3 regions of the Weizmannia sp. FSL W8-1119 genome follow, and region 2 is predicted to be linked to each of the others. Evidence: riboswitches for the same ligand, from Rfam matches in the RefSeq annotation. Region 2 holds a riboswitch; each other region holds the start of a gene.

Evidence for each region. Region 2 has a riboswitch for S-adenosylmethionine ahead of NSQ19_RS01280 (phosphoadenylyl-sulfate reductase). Riboswitches for the same ligand answer to the same signal wherever they lie in the genome.
Region 1: linked by a shared signal. The riboswitch ahead of NSQ19_RS02470 (methionine biosynthesis PLP-dependent protein) and the one ahead of NSQ19_RS01280 (phosphoadenylyl-sulfate reductase) in region 2 are both predicted to bind S-adenosylmethionine.
Region 3: linked by a shared signal. The riboswitch ahead of NSQ19_RS03440 (O-acetylhomoserine aminocarboxypropyltransferase/cysteine synthase family protein) and the one ahead of NSQ19_RS01280 (phosphoadenylyl-sulfate reductase) in region 2 are both predicted to bind S-adenosylmethionine.

The regions. Positions count from the first base shown of each region.
Region 1 covers NZ_JBBOZL010000001.1:515,008-525,472, reverse strand. Annotated here, with positions in the region: gene NSQ19_RS02480 (glycoside hydrolase family 65 protein) at 1-486, shown strand, start outside; gene metC (cystathionine beta-lyase) at 635-1,810, opposite strand; gene NSQ19_RS02470 (methionine biosynthesis PLP-dependent protein) at 1,807-2,922, opposite strand; SAM riboswitch class I at 3,000-3,120, opposite strand; gene NSQ19_RS02465 (KpsF/GutQ family sugar-phosphate isomerase) at 3,262-4,239, opposite strand; gene kdsA (3-deoxy-8-phosphooctulonate synthase) at 4,254-5,096, opposite strand; partial or broken gene NSQ19_RS02455 (IS110 family transposase) at 5,499-6,164, opposite strand; gene NSQ19_RS02450 (YndM family protein) at 6,200-6,607, shown strand; gene NSQ19_RS02445 (Ig-like domain-containing protein) at 6,753-7,478, opposite strand; gene NSQ19_RS02440 (transposase) at 7,759-9,054, opposite strand; gene NSQ19_RS02435 (M30 family zinc metallopeptidase) at 9,255-10,361, opposite strand.
Region 2 covers NZ_JBBOZL010000001.1:232,379-242,843, forward strand. Annotated here, with positions in the region: gene NSQ19_RS01245 (TetR/AcrR family transcriptional regulator) at 172-756, shown strand; gene NSQ19_RS01250 (ISLre2 family transposase) at 1,560-2,975, opposite strand; partial or broken gene NSQ19_RS01255 (RNA-guided endonuclease InsQ/TnpB family protein) at 3,084-3,413, shown strand; gene NSQ19_RS01260 (NAD-dependent succinate-semialdehyde dehydrogenase) at 3,645-5,063, shown strand; gene NSQ19_RS01265 (glycosyl hydrolase family 28-related protein) at 6,367-7,770, opposite strand; gene NSQ19_RS01270 (TIGR04104 family putative zinc finger protein) at 7,941-8,246, shown strand; gene NSQ19_RS01275 (hypothetical protein) at 8,276-8,455, shown strand; SAM riboswitch class I at 8,557-8,661, shown strand; gene NSQ19_RS01280 (phosphoadenylyl-sulfate reductase) at 8,753-9,478, shown strand; gene cobA (uroporphyrinogen-III C-methyltransferase) at 9,606-10,364, shown strand; gene NSQ19_RS01290 (sirohydrochlorin chelatase) at 10,371-10,465, shown strand, end outside.
Region 3 covers NZ_JBBOZL010000001.1:733,932-744,396, reverse strand. Annotated here, with positions in the region: gene NSQ19_RS03440 (O-acetylhomoserine aminocarboxypropyltransferase/cysteine synthase family protein) at 1-1,082, opposite strand, end outside; SAM riboswitch class I at 1,186-1,293, opposite strand; gene cls (cardiolipin synthase) at 1,392-2,837, opposite strand; gene NSQ19_RS03430 (murein hydrolase activator EnvC family protein) at 3,066-4,409, opposite strand; gene ftsX (permease-like cell division protein FtsX) at 4,554-5,438, opposite strand; gene ftsE (cell division ATP-binding protein FtsE) at 5,428-6,114, opposite strand; gene cccB (cytochrome c551) at 6,551-6,910, opposite strand; gene NSQ19_RS03410 (YitT family protein) at 6,968-7,831, opposite strand; one part of gene prfB (peptide chain release factor 2) at 7,971-8,999, opposite strand; one part of gene prfB (peptide chain release factor 2) at 9,001-9,072, opposite strand; gene secA (preprotein translocase subunit SecA) at 9,164-10,465, opposite strand, start outside.

The DNA.
Region 1 (10,465 bases), 280 kb from region 2:
CTGGAAGAAGAGGCAGATCCGGAAACGATCCGAAACTCATATCATTATTATGAAAAAGTCACAACACACGATTCATCGCTGTCCACTTGCATCTTCAGCATCATGGCGTCCAGGCTCGGCGAAACGAAAAAAGCGTATCATTATTTTATCGAAACAGCCCGTCTTGATCTTGATAACACGCACGGCAACACAAAAGACGGCCTGCATATGGCCAATATGGGTGGGACATGGCTGTCCATCGTGTACGGATTCGGCGGCGTCCGGATCAAAGAAAATGGGCTTTTCTTAAACCCGGCCATTCCGGAACAATGGGACCGCTATTTATTCCGTCTCACCTACCAAAACCGCAGGCTCCAGGTGGAAGTCACGTGCCATGCGTTCAAAGTGGCATTGCTGGAAGGAGATGTGCTGGACATCCATATCGGCGGCCGGACAGAAACGCTGCAACCAGGCAGGACGATTACCCGGCCGATTTCCGGCTTGTAAATGCAAGCGTTCGTTCCTTTACACAAAAAATAGAAAAAAGCGGCGGGACCCTTTTTACAGTGGTTTCCCGCTGCTTTTTTCGGAACTTCTGAACGAAGCGGGCTTTAACCGGCAACAGTTGGCGTTTCCTGCTGAAGGAATCCGGCTTCTATTTCACTGTTGTGCCAGCTTTCGTGTATGAAAAAGCCTGCTCAAAATCGGCAATCAGATCATCCGGATTTTCGAGGCCAACCGATAAGCGCAACAAGCTGTCGGAGATGCCGCGTTTTCTTCGGTCCTCAGGTGGCATTGCGGCGTGGGACATTTTTGCCGGATAGGACAGAATCGATTCCACAGCGCCGAGGCTGACGGCAAAGACCGGGATTTTTACATGGCTGACGAATGCCCGGAGCGCTTCCTCATCTTCCAGTTCAAACGACAATACCGCGCCCGGCCCTTGTGCCTCCAGCTTTTGCAACGCATGCTGCGGATGGTACCCGAGCCCCGGATAATACACGTTTCGTACAAGCGGATGCGCATCAAGAAAATGTGCAATTTTCACCGCTGACTGCTGTGATTGGAGCAGCCGCACATGCAACGTTTTCAACCCGCGCAAAACGAGCCATGCATCCTGGACGCCGAGCACCGCCCCGAATGAGTTTTGCAAAAAGCCGAGGCGCGCTGCCAATGCTTCATCTTTTACTACAGCAAGCCCGGCGACGACATCGCTGTGCCCCGCTAAAAATTTCGTCGCGCTGTGCAGCACGATATCCGCCCCGAGTTCAAGCGGGCGCTGCAGGGCAGGCGTTAAAAAGGTGTTGTCGACAAAGGTGAGCGCCCCGGTTTCCTTTGCCAGTTCACTCACCGCACGGATATCCGTCACTTTTAAAAGCGGGTTTGAAGGGGTTTCTACATAAAAAGCTTTCGTGTTCGGGCGGACGGCCTGCCGCACTTCTTCAAGGTTGGTCATATCCACAAATGTATGTTCAATACCAAGCCGTGTCAGGACTTCTGTCACCATCCGGAACGTGCCGCCGTACACATCCTCGGTGATCACAACATGGTCGCCCGCCGACAAAAGCAGAAACGCCGTTGAAATCGCCGCCATCCCGGAAGCAAACGCGAAACCTTTGGCGCCGCCTTCGAGTTCGGCTATGACATCCTCGAGCGCTTCCCTCGTCGGATTGAGCGAGCGGCTGTAATCGTATTTGCCGAACTGATCAATGTCCGCCTGGTGGTATGTCGAAGCATGCTGGATCGGCACACTCACCGCACCGGTCACCTGGTCAATTTTGTGGCTGTTATGTAAAAGCCTCGTTTGAAAAGAATAATCTTCATTTGTCATCGTGTTTGCACCCCTTCGTGAATGTTGGCAAAAGCTTTTTCAATATCTGCAATCAAATCGCGGTCATCTTCAATTCCGACTGAAAAGCGCAAAAGGCAGTTGTCCACGCCCGAGGCAATCCGTTTTTCTTCCGGAATGTCGGCATGCGTCTGTGTAGCCGGGTAAGTGATAAAACTTTCCGTCCCGCCGAGGCTTTCGGCAAATGTAATCAGAGACAGGCCGCGTAAAAACGGGTCAATCCATGATTCTTCTTTTACACGGAAAGAAAGCATCCCGCCGCGGCCCGGATATAGCACATCTTTTACATCCGGATGCGCACTTAAAAAGGCCGCCACAGCTTTTGCATTCTTTTCGTGTTTTTCCATCCGGAGCGCCAGCGTTTTCATGCCGCGCATCAGAAGCCACGAATCAAACGGGCTGAGTGTGGCGCCGGCACCGTTATGGTACAAGAAAAGCTTGTCGCAAAGTTCAGCGCCCTTTGCCACGATCAGCCCGGCCAGCACATCGTTATGCCCGCCAAGATATTTCGTTGCGCTGTGGACCACAATATCAGCGCCTTCTTTGATCGGCTGCTGCAAAAGCGGGGTGTAAAAAGTATTGTCCACGATCAGCAGGATTCCGTGCCCTTTCGCAATTTCAGCCACTGCGCCGATATCCGTCTGCTGCATGAGGGGGTTTGTCGGCGTTTCAAGAAAAATGGCTTTCGTTTTCGAGGTGATTTCTTTTTCAATATTTTCCGGGTTGCACGTATTCACGTACTTACAACAAAGCCCCCATTTTTTATACCCCTGCTCAAGCAGGCGGTAGGTACCGCCGTATAAATCATCACTCACAATCCACTCATCGCCGGCCTGGAACAAAGATAAAACAGTGAAAATCGCAGCCATGCCGGAACTGCACGCAAACCCGCGGTCCCCGCCCTCCAGATCCGCAATCGCTTCTTCCAGCAACTGGCGTGTCGGGTTGCCGGTACGGGAATAATCAAAACCGGTCGACTGCCCAATGCCTTCGTGGTGGTAAGCGGTAGAAAAATAAACAGGCGGGTTCACCGCACCTGTCACGCGGTCACTGCGGTTTCCGATCTGTGCAAGTTTTGTTTCTGTATGATACATGATGGACACTCCCTCACTTAAAATCAAAAAGCCTTCTCCAATAAGAAGAAGGCCATTCTTTTCGTGCATGAACCATCTTCTTATCTTTCAAGTTATGGATCCCATAACTTGCAGGACTTAGCACCTTTTCAACGCGTAAAAGCATTGAAGGTTGCTGAGGCTTCATCGGGCCATTCCCTCAACCTCTCTTGATAAGAAAATACGAGTATGAAATTTGCCATAAACACCGCAAAAGCCATTACACAACGGACTTAAAAAATGCTTATGTTCAATTTATCCCCTTTTTTCGGATTCGTCAAGCTTTTTTAAAAAATTTCCAATTTAATTTTTACCATTTGTCTATATAGTCTGGACCAAATCCTGAATATGGAGCATGGCAACCGGTTTCTGGGCGGCAACAACCGGCAACACCTTGAAAGCATGGTCTTCCATTATCCGCAATGCTTCCGCTGCCAGCTGATGCTCACTGACGCAAACCGGATATTTTGTATACAAATCTGCCACTTTTTTATCCAGTACTTCATGGCCGTTTAAAAGCTCGCGCCGGATATCGCCATCCGTTAAAATGCCGGCAAGCCGGCCCTGCTTATCAATGACCGAGACAGCCCCCGTCCCCGCTTCCGTCATCATAAATAATGCTTCCTTTATGCCGGTATCCATTCTGGCAACCGGGTTCATGCTTTTGCGTTTAGCCACATGGCCAACTGTTAGAAGCAAACGCCTGCCAAGCGAGCCGCCGGGATGGAAGAGCGCAAAGTTTTCAGGTTTAAAATCCCTTGCCTTTAAAAGGGCTACCGCGATCGCATCCCCGAGCGCAAGCGTGACGGTGGTTGTAGAAGTCGGCGCAAGGCCGAGTGGGCACGCTTCCTCAACTTCCCCGATATCCATCACCAGATTCGAACACCGCGCCAGTGTCGACTTGCGTGAACCAGAAATGGCAATCATTTTTGCGCCGATCCTTTTGATGGAGGGGATCATATTTAATATTTCCGACGTTTCCCCGCTGTTGGAAATGGCAATGAGGATGTCTTCTTTTGTTATTTTTCCAAGATCGCCGTGCAGTGCTTCTCCCGGGTGAAGGAAAAATGCCGGGGTACCGGTGCTTGCAAATGTGGAAGCAAGTTTCCGGCCAATGATGCCCGATTTCCCCATTCCTGTAAAAATGACTCTGCCTTCGCACGCCAATATCATTTCAATGCCTTCATTTATACGAAAATTGATCCGGTCTTTCAGCTTTAAGATCTCATTGGCTTCTTTTTCCAGTACTTCACGGACGCTTTCGACATAATTGATGCTTCGTTTGAAATCTTTTAACATCCTATTCACCTCCGTTAATGGATGTTTGCTGCCGTTTGTTCTTTTATCATGTGATCAATTTCAATTATTGGCTTTAACATTTCTTCAATATCATCCAGTTTCACCATATTCGGGCCATCCGACCAGGCCTGGTCCGGATCAGGATGGGCTTCGAGAAACAACGCATCGATCCCGCAAGCCGCCGCTGCCCTTGCCAGATACGGGACAAACGCACGCTTTCCGCCTGTTGAAGTGCCGTTTCCGCCCGGAATTTGGACACTATGGGTAGCGTCAAACACGACCGGATACCCTAATCTGCGCATTTCCGGAAGTGCACGCATATCCACCACCAGGTTATTGTAGCCGAATGTCGAACCACGTTCTGTAAGGAGAATTTTTTCGGTGCCGGATTCTTCCAATTTTTGAATGACGTTTTTCATATCCCAAGGCGCCAAAAACTGCCCTTTTTTGACATTCACGATTTTGCCCGTTGCGGCGGCGGCAAGCAGCAAATCGGTCTGGCGGCAAAGGAAAGCGGGGATTTGCAGTATGTCGAGCACTTCCCCGGCTGCTTTTGCCTGGTGCGGCTCATGAATATCGGACGTGACCGGTGCGCCAAATACATTTTTAATCCGGTCAAGTATTTCGAGCCCTTTTTCCAGTCCCGGGCCCCGTTTGGAAAAAATGGATGATCGGTTGGCTTTATCGAAAGAAGCTTTAAAAACGAAAGGAATGCCGAGTTTTCCGGCAATGGTTTGAAGGGTTGCGGCTGTTTCCATGGCCATCGTTTCACTTTCAATTACGCACGGGCCGGCAATCAATACGAACGGCAGAGATGGGCCGAAAGCTATCCGGCTGTTCAGTTGGACTGTTTTCATTTGCTCACTCCTCATTTTTAAGTTTTCACGTGTCTTTACTCCTTCTGCTGCAGGTTACAAATATTATCCTTTAGGAAACCGCACAGGGCAAGGAAGTTGTAAAAAATATTCACAAACTTTTTTCATTTTTATGTAGGGTTATCTTCCAACAAAAGTGTAAGTGTGGAAACATTTTCCTTCCTCTCTGTTTCCATTTTCCCGATTAACGGCTGTAAGAGCGGGTTATGATATAGTACAAACACCAAAAGTCCTACGGTGTGATGTCAAGGGTTAAAAACAAGTGAATTGGAAATTTTATTGGCTCTATGTCGTAAAAATGGCAATACAGAACTAAGCCTCCAGATAACCGGAATAATCTGGAAGTTTTAAGTTCAGGCTATCGATGATGGTTACCTGGTTACCTCATCGCGTCACCTTCTTTTTCGGCGCATAAATTTGATCGTTGCGGAGCAGCGCATCGATCAGGCGCACCAGTTTTCTTGCCGTTAAGACGAGGGCGCGTTTGTGTGAGTGCTTATGCACCTCACGATATTTCTTTTGGTAAAAGGCGCGGTACTCAGGTTCGTGTCGCCGGACCAGATTGGCAGCCTCAACCAGGTAATACCGGAGATAACGATTGCCTGTACGCGCAAGCATTTTGTCATCAGCCTCAAAATCACCCGATTGGTGGCGGGGCCAGAACAATCCAGCAAATTTTGCGATCGCAGCTTGGTCGTCAAAGCGCTCAATGTCGCCGATTTCAGCGAGAATCCCAGCACAGCTCACCGGGCCTATTCCCGGAATGGTCTGGAGGGTATTCGGGATTCCATCAAGAACGCGGGCAATCGCCTTATCCAAATCCTTGATTTGGCGTTTAAGATGCCGGATGATCTCAATAGAACTGCCCAGGACCAAGTCAATCGAATCCTCCACACATTTAGAAAGCCGGTAAGAGGACCGGGCAGCTTTTTGGATGGATGCGGCCAAATCCTCGGGATCGCTAAAGCGGCCATGGCCTTTGGTCTGGAGATACATCGCTAAGTCCTCCAGAGGCATTTGGGCAATTTCATCGAGGCTATAGGCCTCAAGCTGGATTTAAACTTATTATACGAGGAGGGACCGTTATGGAACATGCAAAGGCGTTAGTGGTGAAATTTATTATGGTCGCAGTTGTGTTGGGCATCATTTTATCCGCCATCTTCAACATGCCGTTTGGCGATATGATCGCCACCAGTGTAGTGCTGACCATTCTTGCATATGTCCTGGGAGATTTGATGATATTCAAGCGGGAAAATGAACGCGAGGAGGATACGCAAAGAAATATCATGGCGACTGTCGCTGACTTTGTTCTGGCGTACCTTGTCGTGTGGCTGATGGGCAGATCACTCGCCCCGGACATGGACAATCTGTTATGGGCGGCGCTGGCTTCAAGCATCGTAATTGCAGCCGGCGAATGGTTCTTCCATAAATATTTGCACCATCTTTTCCATCACACGCCTGACCGTGAATATACCGGATACGGCGGTGACTGATTGAAAAAACGGCAGCTGATGAGCTGCCGTTTTTTCGTATTCCTATAAAAACTTACCATTCATCAATCAATCATCCAATTGTGCAAGCATCAAGTTTTTTCAATCGCTGTGCACTTCTTCGGGCCAAGCAAAACTTTTATTTCCCTCACCTTACCGTAACCATTCTTGTTTTGCTTTTGTTTCCGGCTCTGTCTTTCGCAAAAATGGAAAGCTTTGTGCCTTTTTTCTGTTTGCTGATTCTCACACTGTATGCGCCCTTGGCATTTGCTGTGGCTTTGCCGATCTGTTTGCTGCCGCGGTATACATAGACAACTGCTGATTTTTCCGCTTTACCCGCAACATGTGTGGACTTCGTTGTGACATTGCCGGCAGTCGGCATGCCCGGTGCCGTTTTGTCTTTTACCGTTACTTTCACTTTGCTGCTTTTTAAACCGGCCTCTGTGTAGACATAGAGGACTGTTCCGGCTTTTTGCTTTGGAACCGGGACTTTAAAAAGTCCTTTCCCGTCCGCTGTGCCGCGTGCAAGTATTTTTCCGTTCTTCATAATGGCCACTTCGATGCCCGGGTCAGCGCTGCCGGAAATGGATGTGCTATTATCGCCGACAGTCCATACTTTAGGTGTTTTCGGCTGCTGTGCCTTGCCGCCGATACTTCCGGACAGCAGCGTGTACGTCACATCCCGCCCTTTTCCGGACGGAACGGAGAAGCGGCTTGCCGAAGACAGCTTTTTCACAACCGCCCCGCCGCCTTTTAATTTCAGTGAACTGCCGTTGTAAGTTTTAATTCGGAGCGGTTTGAACGCGGCATTCCCTTTAAATCCGTATAATCCGTTTGTCTGCTTTAACACGAGTGCGGCCCGGAAATCGGTCATAAACTGCCCGAAAGTCAGGTTCGGGTCAATGTATTTTTGGATCGAGCTTTTTGCGATGTTAACAATTTTTCTTTCAATGCAAATAGAACACCACCAGAAATATAATATTGTCAGATAAATATATGCCCATTTTCACTATAAAGTCAATTTTACACGCTTAAAAAATGTACTGTTATCAGATAATTGTTGAAAAAATATAGAAATGTATCTAAAAAAAGGCGCACGAATCCAATGATCCACAAGCGCTTTTTTTGAAATTGATTTCCTTTATGTGGATAAGTTAAGAAACGAGGCTTCTCATTTTTTCAGCCTGGTTCTCTTTGATCCGGCCTAAGGCCATGGCTAACATGACACAGAGTGCCAGTCCACAACGCAGCTTCATTTTAGCCATTCCCCGAATTGTATGAAGTTCAAAGCCGAAAGAAGTATCAAGCCGGCTGTTCACGCGCTCTACAGCTGTACGTCTGTTGTATTCTTTTTTCCACTTATAGCTCGATCGATCAATGGGTGTAAAAATACGCCTGTCTTCAGATAATGAGATACGGAGCCCTTGTGCCACGGGGCATTGAGCCTTGCCTTCACATGTCACTCCCATTTGTTTCGCCGGGCAAAGTTTTTTTAGTTTCTGGCGGTCTTTCTCAAATCCCCCGTTGCACATTTCCCGTTGTTTACCTGTTTCAGGGCATACGCAGGATACGGTTCCTTTGTAGTTATAAACGACGTTTTCCTTTCCCGGGAGTAATCGTGTTTTGTCGGGGTCTTTCCACATATTGCGAATATCAATGATGGGCTTAATCTTATACGTATCCCAGAGTTTCGTAATCAGCTTCGTGTCATCATAACCCCGGTCTCCCGCCATCGTTTCCGCTGTTTTCAGAAGCTTTGGCTGCTTTTCTTCCATTTGCTCTAAGAGTTTATGCCCTTCCGTAATGTCTGACTCAGACGCTTTTGTAACCTTGAATGTTACCGGTAACTCGTAGGTTGCATCCACCACCAGATGCAGTTTGTAGCCAAACCATTTCACAACTTTTTGCCATGGGTTGCCTTCTTTTGTCACACCACTGTAAACCTTCTGGCTATGATTTGCATCCAGATCCCGGCGACCATCCTCGGTTTCATGCTTGTTCGGATGTTTAGAAAACGATGAGATCGCCTTGCTGTCGATTGCCAAGCGTTTACCAAAATCCGGCAACCGTTCCAGGAGCTGTTCTACCAAAGTCTCAAACATTTTATCCATCATTTCTTCGTCACGGATTAGGGATTTTAGAAAGCGCGTATAGGCATATGAAGTTGGAACCTGCCCTTCAAAGCCACACATCTCCCTTAATTGGCCATTACGGGAGAGTTCACGGCGTAATTTCTCAATGCTTTCATGTTGAAATACAATGCCTGCCAAGATAGAATTCCACATGGCACGAACGGGGTAGTCATTACGGCCCTTCCCCCTTTTCTTTTCAAGGCTTTGCATGAACGCTTCATCAGGCATGTAGTCCAGTACAAGGCGAAGACGGTCTAAATCTCCAAGAATCTCAATTTCTTTCCATGTAAACAGACTCATTTGTGGTATAATAGCCATACAGGTGAACCTCCCAGTGTTAACTCCCAGTGTTAAGATGTTAGTCCTAAAACTATTTTAACCTACTGGGGAAACGGGTTCACCTGTTTTTGTTTCAGTGGGGTGGAATTTTTGTCCACTCCTTATTTTTTTATCATTTTTGCTTGTTTCCCCCTCTTTTTAGGGGGAAAATTTTTTTATCCTTTTTTCAAACCCTTGGGCTACAAGGAGTCTGTAACATCGCAATTACCTCGGATCACATCCTGGATAGCTTTTTCATTTGTATTCGGATCATCCATGATTTTTTTGAAAATGGCATCTTCTTGTCCGCATTGGATTTTCAAATACTCCATAAACAAATAGGACAAGGAATAATTGGCAAGCACATCCCCGCTGTCATCCCAGTAGAGAAGCGAGTGGCCGTTTGTAATGGAAGCATCATTGTTATAGTCATCAATCCGGTCGGAAAGCGGTTTGCCGGTATAGATTTGCTCTGCGGCCATGGACATCCCTTCGTCAATCCATGTATCAAACGTATCCCAATGATGCTGGATGAACACTTTCTGGTTAAAAGAGATCATATGCTGAAACTCATGGGCGAGCGTCGAATACGCTTCGGTTACATTTACATTTTTGGATGTCCCCGTCCCCATAAGCGGGTATGTGTCAATATAAAAGATTTCCGACTTGTTGGAAGTGTCGGCATCAAAAAGGTCAAGCGGGTAAAAATAGCCGGCTACATATCCGCCCGAGCCGTCAAACCCGTCCTGGATGTCATAACAAAGAATATTCACTTTCCCATTACCATCAACATCGGACGGCATGCCGAAATATCTCGTATCGAGCGCATAAATACGGTTGTCAAATTCTTTTCCAAGCTGTGCAGCCTGGTCGCCGTCCAGCTGGTTGTTGTATACCCAGACATCCGCATGCGACCCGCTGTATAAAAGCTTGGCGCTTATTTGGTAATCTTTATTGCTGGCAAGATTGGACACCCAGAATTTTTTCGTATCACCTACCCGGGGAGGGCGGGTTTTTTTCATTTCCATGCGGATGGAATACTTCCGCAGGCTTAAATATTTTAATAGATCAAATGGCTTCTGGTAATCAATCCGGTAAACACTGCTTTTGAACTTTTGGTGGAGCGGTGCCAGGTTCGCAATCTTGAAAGTGCCGGTCGGCTCTGTCAAAAGGCTCGAGACAGACTCGTTGCTGACAAGCTTATAATAGTCCTGGGCCGACGCACTTCCGCCTGCGCCGAATACCCCGGCCGGGAGTATAAACAATAGCGATAGAATAATAGGCAAAGATAATGCCCGCCTGAACATTCTCAATGAAATTCCTCCTGTACCTTTGTCCGGGCAACCCGGCCTTTTGAAAAGTTGTTTCTTCCATTCTAGCACAGCCGTCCGAATGTTGGCTGAAAATGAGA
Region 2 (10,465 bases):
ATCACCTTTTTTTACAAAATAAGAATCAAAATACAGGGAAAAATTTTGATAACGATTTTTCCCAAACACCAGGCATCACCGTTTTTTAATACAAATGTGCTAAATAAATCATAACAAACATTTTTATTTAATACAAGTGTATTATTTAAATTTTTATGGTAAACTGATAGTATGCCAAAAATTGTTGATCATGATAATAGAAAAAAAGCAATTGCTGAAGCGACTTGGCAAGTTATTTTAGAGCAAGGAATGAAAGGGGCGACAGTACGAAATATTGCTAGGAAAGCGGGGCTATCATTAGGCGCTCTTAGACACTATTTCTCCACCCAAGAAGAATTGTTAATTTACGCGATGGATATGGTGAAAGAGAGAGTGGCTGAACGGGTTGAAAAAATTGCTTTAAAAAACTTGCCGCCAAAGGAAATGATTTTACAGATGCTTTTGGAAATTGTTCCGACAAATGAAACGACAAGAGCTGAAATGGAGGTTTGGCTTGAATTTGTATTATATTTCCGCAATAAAGGAAACAGGGAAAGCCAAAATGATGGGATTTTGGAGGGGATTCAAAAGCTGTTGGATTCACTGGATCGGGCGCAATTTCTAAAAAAAGAGATCGACAAAGATTTGGAAACGGAGAGATTGTGTGCATTAATTGACGGATTGGCTATTCACGCCATCTTGAACCCAACAAGACTGACAAAAGAGCGGATTATCTCGATATTGGCTCATCATATCGACGAAATTTGTCATTTTTAATTTTCGGTACATTTAAGGGGTTAGAAAACACACCCCTTTTCATTCGCGGTGTCTCTCTTCTATATTTTGATTCATTTTCAAGTATAATGTTTAAGAAGTTTTATGTTTCAGAGCCCTTGCCAAAATGCTATATCCCCTGAAACTGTAAGCAGTCAGACAATTAAAGGTCGTTGATTTATTCCACTAAAGAAAAAAGACGTTTGTAGGAACATTATGACAAATGTAAAAAGAAATTGTGAGTTTTTGATTTTAATGGGGTAAATTTATTTATTATAAGTGTCTAAATTTTTCCACTTTGGTCGGTTTTGGGCGGGTTTCAATAGATTAAGCTACTCATTCCTGTGGTAAATATTGTAAAACGGAAAAGGATGATTTTTTTGAAAAAAAAGAGCCATGAAAGCCACTCCTTTGTTAAGATATAAGTACGACCAAATATCCAGGGAGTGATTTCATGACTATTTCTATTCTAACACAAACCAGAGACTTTTCAATACAACAAAATTTGAGTATGTGTCAAGTTTTTCTCGACAAGGTTTAAATATCGGGTATTCCAAGACACTCTTTTTGTACACTTTCGGCTACCGTGCTTTACTTGCTCGGTGTAATTTTCGGAAAAGATGTAATATTTCCGTATAAAGATGGATAACGGGGATGTTGAGGCGCGCGAAATTCACTCGCTTTCCGCGGGCGGCCGGCGAGCCTCCTCGCTCGTACCTCGCTGCGGGGTCTCTCCTGGCTCGCTTTTCCCGCAGGAGTCTCGTAAATTTCGCGCGCCTCAACGATCAGTCCCCACTGAGCCAAGCTTAAAACGAAAGCTCTAATATTTTGCTTAAATGTCCCATTGCCGATGAACTGCTTGAATGCAGGGCAACTGATCCGTGCTTTACGCCCACTGACGGGCGTACAGGCTGCTTGAGTAGTTGAGACATCCTGATTAATTGTTTCAAGTTCCGTTGCTTTCTCTCGCTTCTTGAACGGTGTTTCAGATAGACTTCTCTCAATGTCCCATTGAGTATGCCTTGTTTGATTTTCACCATGGCTTCTGCGCCAAGTTCACTCCAATGCATGCCCCTTTTTTTCATCCTGAAGGAGATATGCCTTTGATTCGATTCCATCGCTCCTAGGCCTCTCGCACCTTCCGGCACGTTTTTCACCCTGTCTCTCCAGTCAAAAATGCGGTCCCAGTTTTTCAAGATATACGAACGGAATTCCTTGATTTTCTTGAGAGCCTTTTTATCCGTCAAGGTGCTTTCGTGCGTATCCAAATATAACGTGAATTGGTCCAGGTCATGCGTTCTAATCGCTTTTCTAATTTGCTCCTTGATCTCGCTCTTTCCGCCCCCAAATGTCCTTATGATGGCTTGTGCAACGTGGTAGGTATCCAGCTGGTTGAGCACCGGAAATTCCGACTGTGAGAAAGCTGTTTGAAACCGTTCAGCTGTGTATCCCGCACCTCCATCACTGTTTGTAATGACATGCGTTTTTTCGAGGGAGTAGGTGTTGGCAGCTGTGGCTTGGACTTCATCCCAAAATGTCTGGATGGCTTCCGTTGTCATGATGACTGTGGGCTGACGCAGGGAGACCCTTTTACCATTGGTTTGCCATCCCTCATAGAGAATGGCGTGGTGGACTTCCATACTCTGTTTCTTTTTTAGTCCCCGAACGAATACACCATCTGCTTCAGAAAACAGGTAGTCTACCTTCTTCCCCTCAGGCAGGGAAACAGCTATTTCTAGCTCTTCTACAAGTGCCTTATCGGCTTCCGCCTGAGTTTTCCCTACGTGTTTTACCATGTTCCCTACAGTTGTGTGACTAAGACTCACTGCTGTCCACTCTTTTAAAATATCAGCTACTTCCCGATAGGTGTTCTCACTTGCCAACTCTGCCACCTTTAATTCCACTAACGGGCTATATCTCTGGTGGGGTAACAGCCCCAAGCATTCATCCAAAGGATAATGTGAGTTCCCTCTCTTATCACGCATTAATGATCGTTTAAAAGTCACACTTCCAAATAGAAACTGAACGCTTCTGTTATCACTCCGGCAGTACTCCCAGCCTTCCTCCAACTTCTTCTGTTTTATTGTTTTATCTAACTCCTCAAATACATCCCCAACCCATTGTGTAAAAACCTTCTGCATCAGAAGTTTAAGCTGTTCTTCAAATTCGATAAGACTCTTTGTATCCTTTAATAATCCAGCAATTATTGATATAATATCCATGGGAAGACCTCTCTCTCTAGATGTTCATCTTGAAGTGTACAATTAGATGATAGAGCGTCTTCCCATTTTTTTCCACTCATCTGCCCCTTCGAGTAAAATTTTACACATACAGCTTCTAACTTTGATGCTGTCGTGATTGAGGACTTGAACATGAAAGGGATGTCTCAAGCCCTTCACTTTGGGAAAAGCGTTCACGACAACGGTTGGGGGATGTTCACTACTTTCTTAGCGTATAAGCTAAAAGAACAAGGGAAACAACTTGTGAAAATTGATAAGTGGTTTCCCTCCACTAAGAAGTGTTCTTGTTGTGGTGCAGAAAAATCTGTGAAACTATCTGAACGCACCTACCGTTGTTCGTGCGGTTATGTGGCAGATCGAGACTATAATTCAGCAATCAATATCAAAAATGAAGGTATACGCTTATTAGCGTTATCATAAGTAACAAAACTCTTGGAACAAGAGGGTTAGCTCGGTCAGTTTTCGTTGGCTAGTAAAAGCAACGATAAGTCGAGAAGCCCCCACTTCAATTAGACCGCAAGGTCAATAAGTGGTGGGTAGTTCACTTCTGAAATCACGAACACACCTGCCATGCGAAACAAGTGTTGCAATCATAAAACAGGAAAAATCATCTGAAAAATCGTAAACTATTACTCGAAGGGAGATGGAGCTATGGAAGACTATTTGATGTACTTGAATGGTGAATGGACGGGGGAAGGACTGCCAAAAATCAAAGTGGACAACCCTGCGTCCGGCGAAGTGATTGCGACGATTCCAAAAGGCGGGGAAAAAGAAGCTAAGCTCGCTGTTGACGCGGCGCATGCGGCTTTTCCGGCGTGGGCGGCGCTTTCTGCCTATGAACGAAGTGCCTACCTCCGCACGTGGTTTGAACTGATCCGTCAACATGAAAACGAGCTTGCCAGGACGATGACCATAGAACAGGGCAAGCCGCTCAAGGAAGCACTTGGGGAAATGCGTTACGCAAATGGCTTTATCGAGTGGTTTGCCGAAGAAGGAAAGCGTGTGTATGGCGAAACGATTCCGGCATCCGCTACCAATAAACGCCTGTTTGTCCATAAACAGCCGGTCGGCGTTGTCGCGGCAATTACCCCGTGGAATTTCCCGGCTGCCATGATTACCCGCAAAGTTGCACCTGCGCTTGCTGCCGGCTGCACCGTTGTCATCAAACCGGCAAAACAGACACCACTTACTGCTTTGAAGCTTGCTGAGCTTGCTGCAAAAGCCGGCATTCCGAAAGGCGTCATCAATGTAATAACCGGGAGTGCGAAGGAAATCGGGGACACTTGGCTTGCCGATGAACGCGTCCGCAAACTTACTTTTACCGGATCGACCGAAATCGGGAAAGAGCTGATGCGCGGCTCAGCTGACACAGTGAAAAAAGTGTCGCTTGAACTTGGTGGGCATGCACCGGTGATCATCACAAAACATGCGGACCTCGATAAAGCTGTAGAGGGCACGGTTGCAGCAAAATTCCGCAACGCCGGTCAGACTTGTGTGTGCTCGAACCGCATTTATGTACAGGAAGAAGTGTATGAAGCTTTTACCAAGAAATTTACAGAAAAAGTGAAAGCACTCCGTGTTGGGGACGGCCTTGCAGAAGGAACGGATATCGGTCCGCTGATTGACCGGAATGCGGTTGAAAAAGTAGAACATCACGTCAAAGATGCAGTGGAAAAAGGGGCTACCGTGGAAACAGGCGGCAGCGCGAAAGATGGGTTGTTCTTTGATCCGACAGTCATTTCCAATGTTACCGATGATATGATATGCATGAATGAAGAAACATTCGGGCCGCTTGCACCGGTAACGAAATTTACGGATATTGATGAAGCAATTCGGCGTGCCAATGATTCCATTTACGGTCTTGCTGCGTATGTGTTCACGGAAAATATTTCAGAAGGCATTCAAATTGCAGAGGGGCTGGAATATGGCATTGTCGGGCTGAACGACGGGCTTCCGTCCACGCCGCAGGCCCCATTCGGCGGTTTCAAGCAGAGTGGTCTCGGCAGGGAAGGCGGCCGTTACGGCATCGAAGAATTTTTGGAAGTCAAATATATTTCGCTCGGTTTATAAGTACCTGGATCGGCCTGCAGGAAAAAAGTGGGATCTCTAAAAATGGGGATCCCACTTTTTTGATCCTAAACCAGTTGCGGTACTTGGCTCGAATGTTTTTGAGGCAGATCCGGGGAAGTGGTCCAAAGGTCTTTTACAGGCTTTCAAAAAGACAAAAAGGGATCAGGCCAGAGCTCAAAATGTCCCCTAGAAGCCGTCAAAAAGACAAAAAGGAATGGGATCCGCCCCCAAATGTCTTTTTAAGACGTTTAAAAAGACAAAAAGGATCTGGGCAGTGGTCCAAGTGTCCTTTAGAGGCCTTCTAAAAGACAAAAGGAAATGATTCCCACCCTGAAATGTCCCCTAGAACACTTCAAAAAGACAAAAAGGAGGTGGGACCGAGTCCAAATGTCTTTTTAAAACGTTCAAAAAGACAAAAAAGGATCCGGGCGGAGGTCCAAACGTCCTTTAGAGACCTTCAAAAAGACAAAAGGCAATGATTCTCGCCCCAAGATGTCCCCTAGACGCCTTCAAAAAGACAAAAAGGAGTGGGGATCGAGCCAAAATGTCTTTTTAAGATGCTCAAAAAGACAAAAAGGATCTGGGTAGTGGTCCAAGTGTCCTTTAGAAGCCTTCAAAAAGACAAAACGGGGGTGGGACTGAGTCCAAATGTCTTTTTAAAACGTTCAAAAAGACAAAAAAGGATCCGTACGATGGTCCCAATGTTTTTTAGAGGTCTTTAAAAAGACAAAAGGCAACAAATTTCCCGGGAAAGCGTCCTTTATGGTGAAAGGAAAATAACACAATTGGTCGGGAAAAGTATTCGCAACTTAATGAGAGAAAAATTGCGATAATATTACTGGCACGAGTGCTATGAAAGACATGTCACAACAAATTTCCGGGCATTGGCATCAAGGAAGACAAAATGTCTTTTACTCGAGAAGGAGCACAAAGTCGGCAAAAACTTTGTATAGAAATGTCTTTCCGCGCCCGCATTCATGACAAAAGACACCAAGTTTCCCCGGGAAATGATCTTCAAACGATGATGAAAAGGAAGAATCCAGGGCTTGCTGAATCAGCAAAATAATCGGAATTGGCAAGGATCCCAAGGATTTTGCCGAACTTTAAATGCAAGGGTTTTAAAAAGATGTAGAAAAAACTTTGAATTCGAAAGTCATTTTACCCCCCTTTTTTGCAAATATCGCTTCTATTGGTGGCAAACATGAAGGCTGGACTTGCAGGGTGAATCGGATAAGAAGCTATTATCCGATTCACCCTGCAAGTCTTGCTTAGATTCTCTCTTTATTTATGAACAATCCAAGCATTACAACAGTACGCATTTGTCTTTGCCCTTGATCCGTTTCGCATTTTGAAACCCGCTGATTTCTACATTTTTCAAGATAACATTTTTTGCACGGTACTGGATGGCGACAACAGGATTTCCCTTGAAATCGTAATCCGGGTCGCCAAGTGCTGTCAGCCCGTTAATGACAACGTTCCGGTAAGCGGAAACAACGAGGCTGCGCGGCGTTGAACCTTCATATAAATCCGTAAACACCGGCGCGATGGAAACAAGATTGGCCGCCACAATATGGTCCGCGCTTTTCGAATCGCTATCCTTACCTTTATGGTGACCGATATGCCGGAAATTGAAAGAACGGTTGTCGCGGACAGAAAGATGGCCGTAAAGGTGGACATGAGAAGCAGCCGAAGCATTGTGGTGGGCTTTGATTTCGACACCTCCGAAACAGCCGCTTGAAGCATTATTGTAAAGCCAGACATGGCGCGACCCGTCATCAATCTCAATGCCATTGGAGTTGGAAAACCCTTTTTTGTGGGCCTTTCCACTCGGGTTGTAACAGAAAGAATTTGAAATAAAGCAATAGTCGCTATGGTGGGTGGTAATGCCGTCATCACCGAATCCGCTTGCCGTAAGCCCGTCCAGCCAGATATAGCGGCTCCTTCCCGGGGCGAGAAAGCCGTCGCCCAAATAATGATACCGGGCAGACGATACATCAAAACCATGCAGGCCGGCCCCCGCCGCCTCCACATTTTTCACCCAGCCGAACGTGACGTGCGCAAAAGTCAGACAGCTTGAACGGTTATTTCCTGCTGCCGTTCTTTCCTCATTTCCGAGCCTTTCGACATTCCAGTCCAGCGTGAGCCCTTCCACTGATATATGGTGATTGCCGCGGTGGAAATGGGCGTTTTGGATAAGACGCGTTTTTTTCGGCGCATGCGGATGGAGTTTGATGACTGTTACGCCTTTTCCGCTGCCGCAAAGGCATGTCCATGAAGGCAGCTTAAGCCCCTTTACAAGATAAACGCCTTCCGGTACGATCACTTTCACGCGGCCGTTTCCCAGTGCTTTTTGGAATGCCGCTGTGCAGTCGGTTTTTCCATCGCCGGCAGCCCCGAAATCTGCCACATTGACTGTACGGGATGCCACAGACAGCAGCCGGCTGTATGCTTGATCCAATATCGTTTTCCATTCCGGGTAGACAAGGCCGTTCTGATCTGCAAGGGTTTTATACGGTTCAACCGGATATCTCCGGTTCAGCAGCAGCCGTGAAAGGGAAAACGGTTTGTGAAATTCCGGCTGGCAGTATTTTTGAAAAAGCGCTTCATTTTCCTGGATTAGGGTACCCGGCTGGACTGCCCTGCGTGAAAGCTGGCGCAGCAGCATGCCGTTTGTCCGGGGGTCATGATGCTTATCCAAATGAATCATTTTTTCACCCCGCTTTGCCTTCATTCAGTCTCTGTCATTGGATATATGTAGTTTACCCCCGCAGGTTGGAAAATGCACTGAAAAAGGAAGACTCTTTTCTAAATCATTGTTGTTGGCATAAAAAAGATTGAATTTTATGTTAAAATCGAAGAAAAGGAAGGTGGAAGTCAATGAGCCTGCCAAAATGTTCTGATTGTAACCATCCATTTAAGTGGATTTATATCTTTAAGAGATTATGGAAGTTTGACCAAACCATAGAATGTCCAAATTGTAAAGCCAAGTTATATCCAAGTTTGAAGTTTCGAAATAAAGTTGGATATTTTTCCCTGCTTTGCTTTTTCATCTCATTTGGACTAATGATATTGGGCATTCCAAAAATTGCATTCATAACACTAATCATCATTATTTGGGCTTGTTTGATTCTTATGATGCCTTATGTTTATTCGTTTGATCATAAAGAAAGGCCTCTATGGTAAAAGGGAACGAATAGTTGTCGCCCTTTTAAATGGCTTCAAAAATCCAGGTGATGATGAAACGCGGAGCTGAGCCGGTACGCCGCAAGTTTAAAGGTGAATTGATGAACCGATTTGGTACAGAGCAAGATTTGAAAAAAACACATGCAAGCAAAGATTGGAAACCATTTCATCAAATGAGAAAGAAAAAGGTGGCCCAAAACTACATGTAACACTTTTCGTGAAAATGGGCCTTATTTTCTTTATCAGAATTTTTCGTTGACGAATAGCATAAGAAGGTATACAATAAACTTTAAGCTTATATGTTGTTATTTTCTTATCAAGAGAGGTGGAGGGAAGGGCCCTGTGAAGCCTCGGCAGCAGGTCCGAAAACGGGTACTGTGCCAATTCCTGCAGGTGGTGGCCTGAAAGATAAGAAGATTTCCCGGGAATGGATATCTTCTTACTTCAGGGTAAGAAGATTTTTGTCGTTTAATCCTTAGTAATCGAATAAGAAAGAAGGGAATAGAGTGGAGCAAACGCGGCTCACATATGAACAGTTTACGTCGGATCCGTTTGCAGTGTTCGTGCCGGAAGATGAAACAAAGGGCGCATTGGAAATTTTGCAGTGGGCATATGGCACGTACGGTAAATCAGTGGTATATGCGTGCAGCTTCGGCGCAGAAGGAATGGTGCTGATTGATCTCATTTCGAAAGTCAGAGAAGATGCGGATATCGTATTTTTGGATACGGACCTGCACTTTCCGCAAACTTACGAATTGATTGAAAAAGTGAAAAAGAAATATCCGGCTTTAAATATCCAAATGAAAAAACCGTCGCTTACGCTTGATGAACAGGCGGCGCAATACGGATCTGCCCTTTGGAAAAGGGATCCGGACCAATGCTGCTATATCCGGAAAATCAAGCCGCTTGAAGAAACGCTGCAGGGAGCGTCGGCCTGGATATCCGGCTTGCGGCGGGAGCAATCGCCGACAAGGGCGAAAACGAATTTTGTCAATAAAGATGAAAGGTTCCATTCGATTAAAATTTGCCCGCTGATTCATTGGACATGGGATGACGTTTGGAACTATATCAAGTCCCATCATCTTCCGTATAACGAATTGCATGACCAGGGATATCCGAGCATCGGCTGTTTCCCGTGCACACGTGCTGCTGGAAACAGCGACTCAAGAGCAGGAAGATGGGCGGGCTTTCATAAAACCGAATGCGGGCTGCATACGGTTCAGAAAAAGTAAGGCTGCCCGGTGGTGCTGCGGCAAAAACGGCCATCCCTTCTAAGCCGCTGCTACAGCCACTCCGGGAGAAGTGGGCGCATAAACCAAACCAACCAGTTATCCGATTAAGTTTAAAGCAGGTGAAGAAATGAGAAAAGTATATTTAGTCGGGGCAGGGCCCGGCGATTCGGAACTGATCACAGTGAAAGGATTGCGCATGATCCGGGAAGCGGATGTCATTTTATATGACCGCCTGGTGAATCCGGATCTGTTAAAAGAAGCAAGGCCGGATGCGGAACTCGTCTACTGCGGGAAAAAGCCGGACGCCCATACGATGTCGCAGGATACGATCAACCACCTGCTTGTGAAGTTTGCCAACCAAGGCAAAACTGTTGTCCGTTTAAAAGGCGGCGATCCGTTTATATTCGGCAGAGGCGGGGAGGAGGCGGAAGTACTGGTGCAAAAGCATATTCCGTTTGAAATCGTTCCGGGGATTACGGCCGGTTCCGCCGTGCCCGCCTATGCCGGCATTCCGCTCACCCACCGCGGGCTCAGTACATCCGTTGCTTTTATCGCGGGCGTCACGAAAAAAGGCGAAGATCTTGATGCATACTGGTCCAAATATGCGGGAATTGATACACTTTGCATTTATATGGGCGTGAAAAATCTGCCGCTCATCTGTGCGCAACTGATAAAGCACGGCAAATCGCCGGACATGCCGGCTGCACTTATCCGCTGGGGCACGACGGAAAAACAGGAAACCGCGGTCGGCACGCTTGGAAATTTAAGTGAAAAGGCGGACGGGTTGCGCAACCCATCGCTTTTGATCATCGGAGAAGTGGTAAAACTGCGCGATGAGTTGAAATGGTTTGAACAGCTTTCCGCTGCTCCGGCCTGTACCGGGTGAACGGGTATGAAACAAGGTGTTTTATATGTCAGCCACGGCAGCCGTGTGCCCGAAACCGCCCGGGAAGCAACAGCGGCAATCCGGCAAGCGATGGCACAGGT
Region 3 (10,465 bases), 500 kb from region 2:
ATATTGTCGATCACGCGCCTTCCTGTTTCCCGGCCGCCTTTCACACCGAAGTTAACAATGGAGCCGTAGCCGCCGTTCAAATATTTTTGCGCCAGCTCATGGGACGGATGGTCTTCAAGTCCCGGATAATTGACCCATGCAACATCCGGATGGCTTTTCAGAAATTCCGCGACTTTCAACGCATTTTCGTTATGCCTTTCCACGCGCAGATGCAGCGTTTCAAGCCCTTGCAGGAATAAAAAGGCGTTGTCCGGGCTTAAAGCCGGCCCGAAGTCGCGCAAAAGCTGAACGCGAAGTTTTGTGGCGAACGCAGCCTGTGCCGTGTCGACGCCGTAGCGCAAGCCGTGGTAGCTCGGATCCGGTTCGCTGAAGTCCGGAAATTTCTCTGTGTTCCAGTCAAAATGCCCGCCGTCAACGGCAACACCGCCGATCGCCGTTCCGTGCCCGCCGATCCATTTTGTCGCCGAATGGACAACCACGTCCGCTCCCCATTTGATCGGATTCGAGCCATACGGAGAAGCAAACGTGTTGTCGACAATCAAAGGAATGCCGTTTTCATGGGCAACTTCCGCCACTTTTTCCACGTCGAGCACCTGCAGGCTTGGGTTGCCGATAATTTCCGCATACAATGCTTTCGTTTTCGGGGTGATCGCCTGGCGGAACGCTTCAGGGTCAGACCCGTCCACAAACTTGACGTTAATGCCGTATTTCGGCAATGTCACGGCAAACAAATTATATGTGCCGCCGTAAAGATTGCTGGCGGATACGATGTCGTCGCCCGCACGCACAATATTCAAAATGGAGAAGGCAATGGCCGCCGCGCCGGATGATAAACCGACAGCCGCCGTTCCGCCTTCCAGTGCGGCAACGCGTTTTTCAAACACATCCACAGTCGGATTGCCAAGGCGGGAATAAATGAAACCTTCTTTTGATAAATTGAAGACGCCCTCTGCATGTTCTGTATCCGGAAAAACGTAAGAAGTCGTCCGGTATACCGGCACGGCGCGCGAGCCTGTCGCCGGGTCCGGTTCCTGGCCCCCGTGCAGCAATAAAGTTTCCGGTTGTAATGATGATTGTGTCATTTTTAAATCCTCCTGGTTTTTTAAAATTTTCCTGCGAAAGATGGAAGAGGAAATGAAAAACCCTCTTCGTAAGGGAAGAGGGTTACAATGTATGTAAGTTCCTCCCTTATCTTTCAGACGCATGTCTGTAGGAATTAGCACCTTTTCAGGCAAATGCCTGAAGGTTGCCGGGCTTCGCAGGGCCTAGTCCCTCCGCCGCTCTAGATAAGAGTTTCTTTTCATAATTCAATTTTGAATGACTTATTGTTTAAGATTATAGAAGACCAATGGCAAACCGTCAACCTTTTTTTGAAAAATTTTCTTTTTCTTCTACAAAATTGGCGACAACAGCCGGGAAATGGACTCTTTAAACCGTACATAAAGCGGCCGGTTCTGGTAAACATGGAGCGTTAATTCGGTTGATTTGGCCATGTCGTCCCGGAAAATGCCGGCAAGTGTGCCGGAAAGCTCGCGGTCGTACAGCACGGCGTTCACTTCAAAATTGAGGCGGAAACTGCGCACATCAATATTGGCCGTGCCGACGGAAGCAATTTTCCCGTCTACGACAATCATTTTCGCGTGGATGAACCCATTTTGATAAATGTACACTTTGACGCCCGTTTTTAACAGCTGGCCGATGTTGGAAAGCGTCGCCCAGTAGACAAACATATGGTCCGGTTTATTTGGAATCATAATCCGGACATCCACTCCGGATAAAGCGGCAAGCGTCAGCGCGTTCAGGAGGCTGTCATCCGGAATGAAATACGGTGTTTGCAAATAAATATATTTTTTGGCGGAATTAATCATCTTAATGTAGCTGTTTTTAATCTGCTCCCATTCGGAATCGGGGCCGCTTGAGACAATCTGGATATCGGTTTCCCCCTGCGGCGGGATGACCGGGAAATAACGTTCTTCATTTTTCACATCATGCGGCGATGCCTGATTCCAGTCTAAAATAAAGCGGGTCTGCATGGCATAAACAGCGCTCCCGGAAATCCGTAAATGCGTGTCCCGCCAATAACCAAATTTTTTATTCAGGCCAAGATACTCATCGCCGACGTTAAAACCGCCGATATAACCGACCCGTCCGTCGATAATCGCCAATTTCCGATGGTTTCTGAAGTTGACGCGCAAATTAATGAGCGGGATACGGGCTGGAAAAAAGGACGCCACTTCCCCTCCGGCTTCAATCAGCGGCCGGAAAAATTTGCGGCGGAACAGCATCCGCGATCCCATATCATCATAAAGCAGCCGCACCTTTACGCCTTCTCTTGCTTTTTGGGACAGCAGTTCAATCAATTCATGGCCGAGACGGTCATTCCGGAAAATATAATATACAAGATGAATACTGTCTTTTGCATTCCGGATGTCTTCAAATAAAGCCTGGAATTTTTTTCTGCCGTCTGTGAAAATATCGACGTGATTGTCCTGGGAAAGGATCGACCCGTCATTCATCAGCAGCATATAAACGAGATCCTTATACTGGGCTGTCCGCTCATCATGAAACGGAAACCGGTTTTCGCGCAGCAGTTCAATCTGCTGCTGGGAAATTTCCTTAATGCCGATCTTCTCCTGTACCTTCCAGTCAAAAATTTTCCGGCGGCTTAAATTTTGCCCGAATATCAAATACAGGATAAAGCCGGCAATCGGCAGGAATAGCAGCACCAAAAGCCAGGCCCAGGTTGCGCCGACATCCCGCCGTTCTAGGAAAATAATGGTTCCTGCCAGAATAAAATTCAAAAGAAACAAGATAACCAGTAGTACCGTTACAATCATTGCGTTCTCCTTTTCGTACACCCTTTGTTCCTGTTGTAGGTTTGTTCCCGGCCGGTATCCGGGAACACGGTGAAGTGTTTTGAAATTGATATAGGATATGTTTGCGCAGCAAAAATAACAATTGTATCATACCATAATATTTGCGTCTTACCTATCATACAGCACTTTCCCTGCCATTGCATGCAAAAAGAACCGCACCAATAGATACGGTTCTTTTTCACGCCTTTATTAAAAGTTAACGTAGTTTCTCGGGTTTTGGGCACCGGCATGTGGCGGCGGTGTCCAGCGTCCGTTATAAATTTCAAAGTGAAGATGGGGCCCTGTTGATTCCCCGGTATTTCCCATTGCGCCGATCTGCTGCCCTTTGCTGACGTGCTGCCCGGTGCTGACGCTGTACGAGCTCAAGTGGGCATAAACGGTCGTGTACAACTTCCCGTTAATATAGTGGGTGATCATGACGCAATTTCCGTATGAAGAAGAGCGGTACGCCCTGAACACGACACCGTCGGCTGCAGCGACAACCGGTGTCCCGATGCTGTTGGCAATGTCAACGCCCGGATGGAACCCGCCGGAGCGCTCGCCGAATCCGGATGAAATATATCCGGATGCCGGACGTGTAAAGGCCCCGGAAGAGACTTCCGGAAGCGGCCCGCCGGAATGGCTCCCAGAACTTGGGCTGGCCGATGATGCAGCGCTGGTTGTTCCTGCTTTCGAACCTGTTGATCCTGCATTCGTATTCGTTTGAGCCTTTGCTGCTGCATCTGCTTTTGCCGCCACCTCTTTTCTTGCTTCAGCCTGCTTTTTCGCAAACGCAATCGCTTTTTCAATGGAAGCTTTCTGGTCAGCCAGGATGCTCTTTTGTTCACTCAGCGACATTTTCTCTTCTTTGAGGCTATCTTTTTGTTTGTCCAGCTGTTTGATTAACGCCGATTTCTCGCTCTCATCCTGTTTCAGACTGTCTTTTAATGATTGTAAATCAGACAGCATCGATTCCAAATCGGACAGTTTCTTCTCTACTGATGCCTGTTTGTCTTTTAAATCCTGTTCATCTTTTTTCTGTTCTTCCAAAATTTGCCGGTCTGCTTCAACCAATGTCTTCATTGCCGAAAAGCGGTCAATAAAATCACCGACGCTTTTCGCTTCCAAAAAAACATCCAAATAATTAACCGAACCGCCGCCGTTTTTCTGCATTGCGCGGGCGCGGTCTTCTAAAATGGCGTTTCGGTCTTCAATCCGCTTTTTGATTTCGGCGATATTTTTCTTCAGATCAGCAATTTGGCTTTTCGTTGTGCTGATATTCTGTTCCTGCTCGCTGATTTTTTTGTTCGCCGATTGAATTTTAGACTCAATCGCCTCAAGCTGGCTGCCGAGAGAAGCCTGCTTTTCTTGAATGTTGGAAATCTGGTTGTCTTTTTTGTCCATTTCGGATTGGACATTGGAAAGTTTACTCTCAATCTCGCTTTTTTTCTGCTGCAAATCTCCTGCCGCACTCGCATTGGACTGGTAGCCGAACAGGCCGCCCAAGCTGAGCGTGCATACAACGGCAGCAGGCAGAACGGAACGCTTCTTCATCTTTTTCCCCCTCAGAGCAATATGGTTTTGTTTTATGTATCCGGGGACGCAACGCCCCGTTTTTCCTATGTTTTAAAACGAACGGAAAAGGGTATAGCATAAAAATCAGGCGGACGCGACCGGAATACACCCCTGCCGTTCCCGTTACACTTTCAAATAACGGCGGATCGACATCGAACTGCCCCAGATTCCGATGCAGACGCCAAGCACGAGCAGCAGGCCGTCTATGCCGTAAATGAACGGACTGATATCAAGCATATGGATAATATTGTTTTGAAGCTTCGGCTCCACGATTTTGTAAACGGAGTAATAGCCGAAGGAAATCAGCACAATCGGCAGAATGGACCCCAGGATCCCGATCCAGAGCCCTTCGAGAAGAAAAGGCCAGCGGATAAACCAGTTTGTCGCCCCTACCAGTTTCATAATCTCGATTTCTTTTCTTCTGGCAAAAATCGTAATTTTAATCGTATTCGAGATAAGGAACATCGCCGTAAGGAGCAGGGCAATGATTAACACAACCCCGACATTGCGGCAGATACTTAAAACATGGAACAGCTTTTCCACTTTTCCTTTACCGTAAATGACGGATTCAACATGGTCCATTTTTTGAATTTGCGCTGCAACTTTCGGCGTGTCTGTCGGCTGCTTTGTTTTGACAATAAATACATCATACAATGGGTTGTCCTGCTGGAACAGTTTAAAATCATCACCCATTCTTTTAATCAATTCTTTTAATTCCTGTTGTTTAGAAGAAAACTTGACAGAATTGACGGCATCCAGGCTCTCAATCTCGCTTTTCAATTTTTCCCTGTCGGCAGCCTTTGCCGCTAAATCGATATGGACGCGAATTTCCACGTCGTTTTCAATATCGGAAGCAAATTTATTCATGTTCAGGATGATGACAAAAAATACGCCGACCAGAAGCAGGGTAATCGTTACGGCACTTGCCGATGCAAACATCATCCAGCCATTCCGGCCAAGGCTTTTAAAACTTTCCCGGAAGTGGCGTTTAAGCGTATTAATCTTCATAACCGTAACCTCCCAGCTGCTCATCGCGTACCACTTTCCCGCCTTCAATAGCGATGACGCGGTGCTTGTTTGTGTTTACAATATCACGGTTATGGGTAGCCATGACAACCGTTGTCCCGGTTACGTTGATGTCTTCGAGGATTTTCATAATGTCCCATGAAGTTTCCGGATCGAGGTTTCCAGTCGGCTCGTCCGCAATGACCACTTTCGGCATGTTGACGATGGAACGGGCGATGGAAACCCGCTGCTGTTCACCGCCGGACAACTCAGAAGGCAGCATTCTTGCTTTATTTTTCAACCCGACCTGGTCGAGTACTTCCATAACGCGGCTCCGGATATAGGAAGGTTCCTGCTCGATCACTTCGAGGGCAAACGCGATATTTTCATATACAGTCAATGTCGGCAGCAACTTAAAATCCTGGAATACGACACCGATCTGCCGCCGGAAATAAGGAATCCGTTTGTCCCGGAGCTTTGAAAGATTGACGCCGTTCACGATGACATCCCCTGATGTCGGCTTTTCTTCGCGGTAAATCAGTTTGACGAGCGTGGATTTGCCTGCGCCGCTCGGGCCAACGATATAAACAAATTCGCCCTGGTTGATTTTTATATTTAACCCGCTCACGGCCATGACGCCGTTCGGGTACTTTTTATAGACGTCCTTTAATTCTATCATTTCCTCACCTGGCTTTTTCAATGTAGCGTGCCGAAATGAAAAATGTGTCAACGGCACCGGCAAAAAACGCCAATTTTTGCAATACCCATACACCCGTCCCAGTAAAAGATCCGCACGGGATGATTTGCTGTAAGAAAAGGCTGCGTAAAAGCCTTTCTGCATAAAATTTGACTTTTTTCTCTTTTCAACGCGCGAGAATCCGCATAATTGCTCGAAATTCGCACATTAACCATTATAGCATCCCTTGCCTTGAGCGACATTACAGTTTTGTTTCAAATTTCCTAATAAGCAAATTTTATTTTTTCATTTTTTTCAAAAAGATTGCGTTACGCTCGCTTCTTATCTCTTACTGGACCGGCATTTTTTCAGATGTTACAGAGCAGACCGTTTCTAAGACCCGCATTAAAAAAACGGGCCGGAAACCGGCCCGTTTTTGTCATTTTTTCTTGGAGAGCCATTTGGCGACTTTTTGGGCATCGTCTCCCTTTAAAAGCCCTTTCGGCATATCTCCTTTTCCGTTTTCAATGACATTTAAAATCTGTTTTTCGCTGAGCTTAGAACCGATATGCTGCAAATTCGGTCCGACGTTCCCCTGCAATTGGTCGCCATGGCAGGCAGAACATTTTTGGTCTGCCAGTTTTTCGGCATCGCCGCCACTTGCCGTGTTTTTCCCGCCGCCAGATGATGGAGACCCGTTCCCGCAGGCAGCAAACCCGGCTGCAAGCAGAACCGCCGCCAAAGCTGCGCACCATTTTTTCACACGAAGCCCTCCCTCCTGTGCACATTCTTCTTCCATTATACCGGATGGCCGCCCGGGCTTGGCAAGAAATACGAAAAACGCGTAAACGCGCGGCTACGGCATGTTAAAACCTTCGCCCAGCACTTCGGCGGCATCCATCACAACAACAAATGCCTTCCCGTCAATGGTTTTGACAAGGTTTCTCAACTTAATAAATTCAGACTGGTCGACGACACACATCAGAATCGGTTTTTCCTGGTCGGTAAATCCGCCATATGCAGGGAGCCTTGTAACCCCGCGGTCGATCTGGAACAAAATCTCTTTCCGGATATCCTCGTATTTGTCGGAAATAATGAGCACATTTTTTGAACGGTTCAGGCCGACCTGGACGAGGTCAATGGTCTTGCTTGTGACAAACAGCCCAATGATTGCATACAAACCCTTTTCAATATCGAAAACAGCAGCTGCTGACAGGACAACTAGCCCGTCAATCGCAAGCACACATTTTCCGAGTGAGATGCCGGTAAATTTATGGATAATTTGCGCGGCCAGATCGGTTCCGCCGGTTGAAGCCCTGCCGAGAAACACAATCCCGAGCCCCGCCCCGACGCCGATCCCGCCAAACAGTGCGGCCAGCAGTGCATCATGCGTCCACGGCTGCCAATTTTCCGTCAAAAAAACAACAAACGGCAAAAACACGGTGCCAACAAGTGTTTTGACACCAAATTGGTAACCTAAAAAAATAAGGCCGGCAAGAAACAGCGGAATGTTAAGCCCCCATTGCACATAGGCCGGCTTCCATCCGAACAGCCCGTGAAAAATCGTGCTGATCCCGCTGACGCCGCCGGACGCAATATTATTCGGAAGCAGGAAAACATTAAATGTAATCGCGACAATTGCCGACCCGGCAAGTATGTATCCATATTCCATCATCATCGTCCGGTATTTGTTCGCCGGTTTTCTCCTTTTCTTTGCCATGTCCATCCCCCTTTTCATAAAAAAACGGATGCCACACACCAATATACAGGACCGCTTGTTTCGCACCCCTCATATATTTTCCGGCATTGTGGCATCCGGGCCTGTCATGCGTTCAATTTTCAGGAAAACTTTTTTCTTATTACGAAATATGTGAGCGCAGGTAAGCATCAATGAACGGATCAATTTCGCCGTCCATCACCGCCTGGACATTCCCTGTTTCAACATTTGTCCGGTGATCTTTTACCATGGAATATGGATGGAAAACATAAGAACGGATCTGGCTGCCCCACCCGATCTCTTTCTGTTCGCCGCGGATTTCCGCCAATTGTTTCTCTTTCTCTTCTACTTCTTTTTGGTACAATTTCGCTTTCAGCATTTTCATGGCTTGTTCGCGGTTCTGAATTTGCGAACGTTCCGATTGGCAGGAGACGACAATTCCGGTCGGAATATGGGTAATCCGGACAGCCGAAGACGTTTTGTTAATGTGCTGGCCGCCTGCCCCGCTTGCCCGGTATGTGTCGACACGCAAATCTTCCGGCCGGACTTCCACTTCAATGTTGTCGTCTATTTCCGGCATCACTTCGCACGAGACGAACGAAGTGTGGCGGCGGCCGGCTGCATCAAACGGCGAAATCCGGACAAGACGGTGAATGCCTTTTTCCGCTTTAAGATAACCGTACGCGTTATGCCCTTTGAAAAGGAGGGTGACGCTTTTCACACCGGCTTCGTCGCCCGGGAGGTAATCGAGGGTTTCGACTTTAAAGCCTTTTTTCTCGCCCCAGCGTGTATACATTCTGAGCAGCATGGAACACCAATCCTGGGATTCCGTACCACCCGCGCCGGGATGCAGTTCCAAGATCGCATTGTTCGCATCATACGGCCCGTTTAAAAGCAGCTGCAGCTCGTATTCATTTAATTTTTCCGTAAACCCTTCAAGCTCAGCTTCAAGCTCTTCTTTCAGTTCCTGGTCATTTTCTTCTTTGGCCAGTTCGTACGTGACTTCGAGATCCTCCTGTTGCGACTCGAGTTCACGGTAGCCGTTTACCATTTCTTTTAAAGCATTGGATTCATTAATAATTTTCTGCGCTTCCTGCTGGTCGTCCCAAAAGTTAGGCTCCAGCATTCTTTCTTCCAATTCGGCAATGCGCGTCTCTTTTTCTTCTAATTCAAAGAGACCCCCTGAAACCCGCTAATTTCTTAGCTGTATTTTCCAATTCTGCTCTGATTTCCGATAATTCCATTCCATTCACCTCATTAAATTTTTCTGCTGTTTTCCGCAAAAAAGAAGGGCGGCGTTTTGCCCCTTCTTTTTTTGCGTATGCCTGCCTGATTTTAAGCCTCAAGCCGGCCGTGGCAGTTTTTATACTTTTTGCCGCTGCCGCACGGGCAAGGGTCATTCCGGCCGATGCGCACTTTTTTGCGGACCGGTTTTTTCTTCACAGCGGTTTCTTCCCCGCCCGGCACGACAGCCTGGCCTTTTGCCACTTCCTGCCGCTCCAGGTTGGTTTGGATTTCTGCTTTCATAATATATTTTGCCGTATCTTCCTCGATGGATGCAACCATATTTTCAAACATGGCAAAGCCTTCCGACTGGTATTCGCGCAGCGGGTCGATCTGGCCATACGCGCGCAAGTGGATCCCTTCACGGAGATGGTCCATCGCATCAATATGGTCGATCCATTTTGAGTCAACGGAGCGCAGCAAAATGACTTTTTCAAATTCGCGCATCTGTTCCGGCCCGAATGCTTCTTCTTTTTCATCATAGCGCATCTTCACTTTTGCCATGATAAGGTCAACCATTTCGTCCGGTTCTTTTCCAAGCAAATCTTCCCGTGTGATGTCGCCTTCACGCAGCAGATTGGTCAGGACATAATCGACAATGCCCTGCAAGTTCCATTCTTCCTCATCTTCATGGAGCGGCGCATTGGCGTTTACAACGCGTTCTACGACCGAACGGATCATTTTTTCAACGATTTCACGCAAATTATCCGCCGTCAGCACTTCATCGCGCTGCTTATAAATGATCTCGCGCTGCTGCCGGAGAACATCATCATATTGGAGCAGTTGTTTCCGGGCGTCGAAGTTATTGCCTTCCACCCGTTTTTGTGCGGATTCAACGGCGCGCGACACCATTTTGCTCTGGATCGGCTGCGTATCATCCATACCGAGCCGTTCCATCATGCTCTTCATATTATCCGATCCGAAGCGGCGCATCAGTTCATCTTCCATTGACAGATAAAACTGTGTTACCCCGGGATCTCCCTGGCGTCCGGAACGCCCGCGCAACTGGTTGTCGATCCGCCTTGATTCATGGCGTTCGGTTCCGATGACGGCAAGGCCGCCCAGTTCCACGACACCTTCGCCAAGCTTGATATCGGTACCGCGCCCGGCCATATTTGTCGCAATCGTAACCGCGCCTTTTTGCCCCGCCTGTTTGATGATTTCCGCTTCACGCGCATGGTTTTTCGCGTTCAACACGTTATGCGGGACGCCTCTCTTTTTCAACATTTGGGAAATCAATTCAGACGTTTCGATCGCAACCGTCCCGACAAGCACCGGCTGGCCGAGGTCGTGGCGCTGCTTAATATCCTCGACAACAGCCCTGAACTTGCCTTCCATCGTTTTGTAAATCAA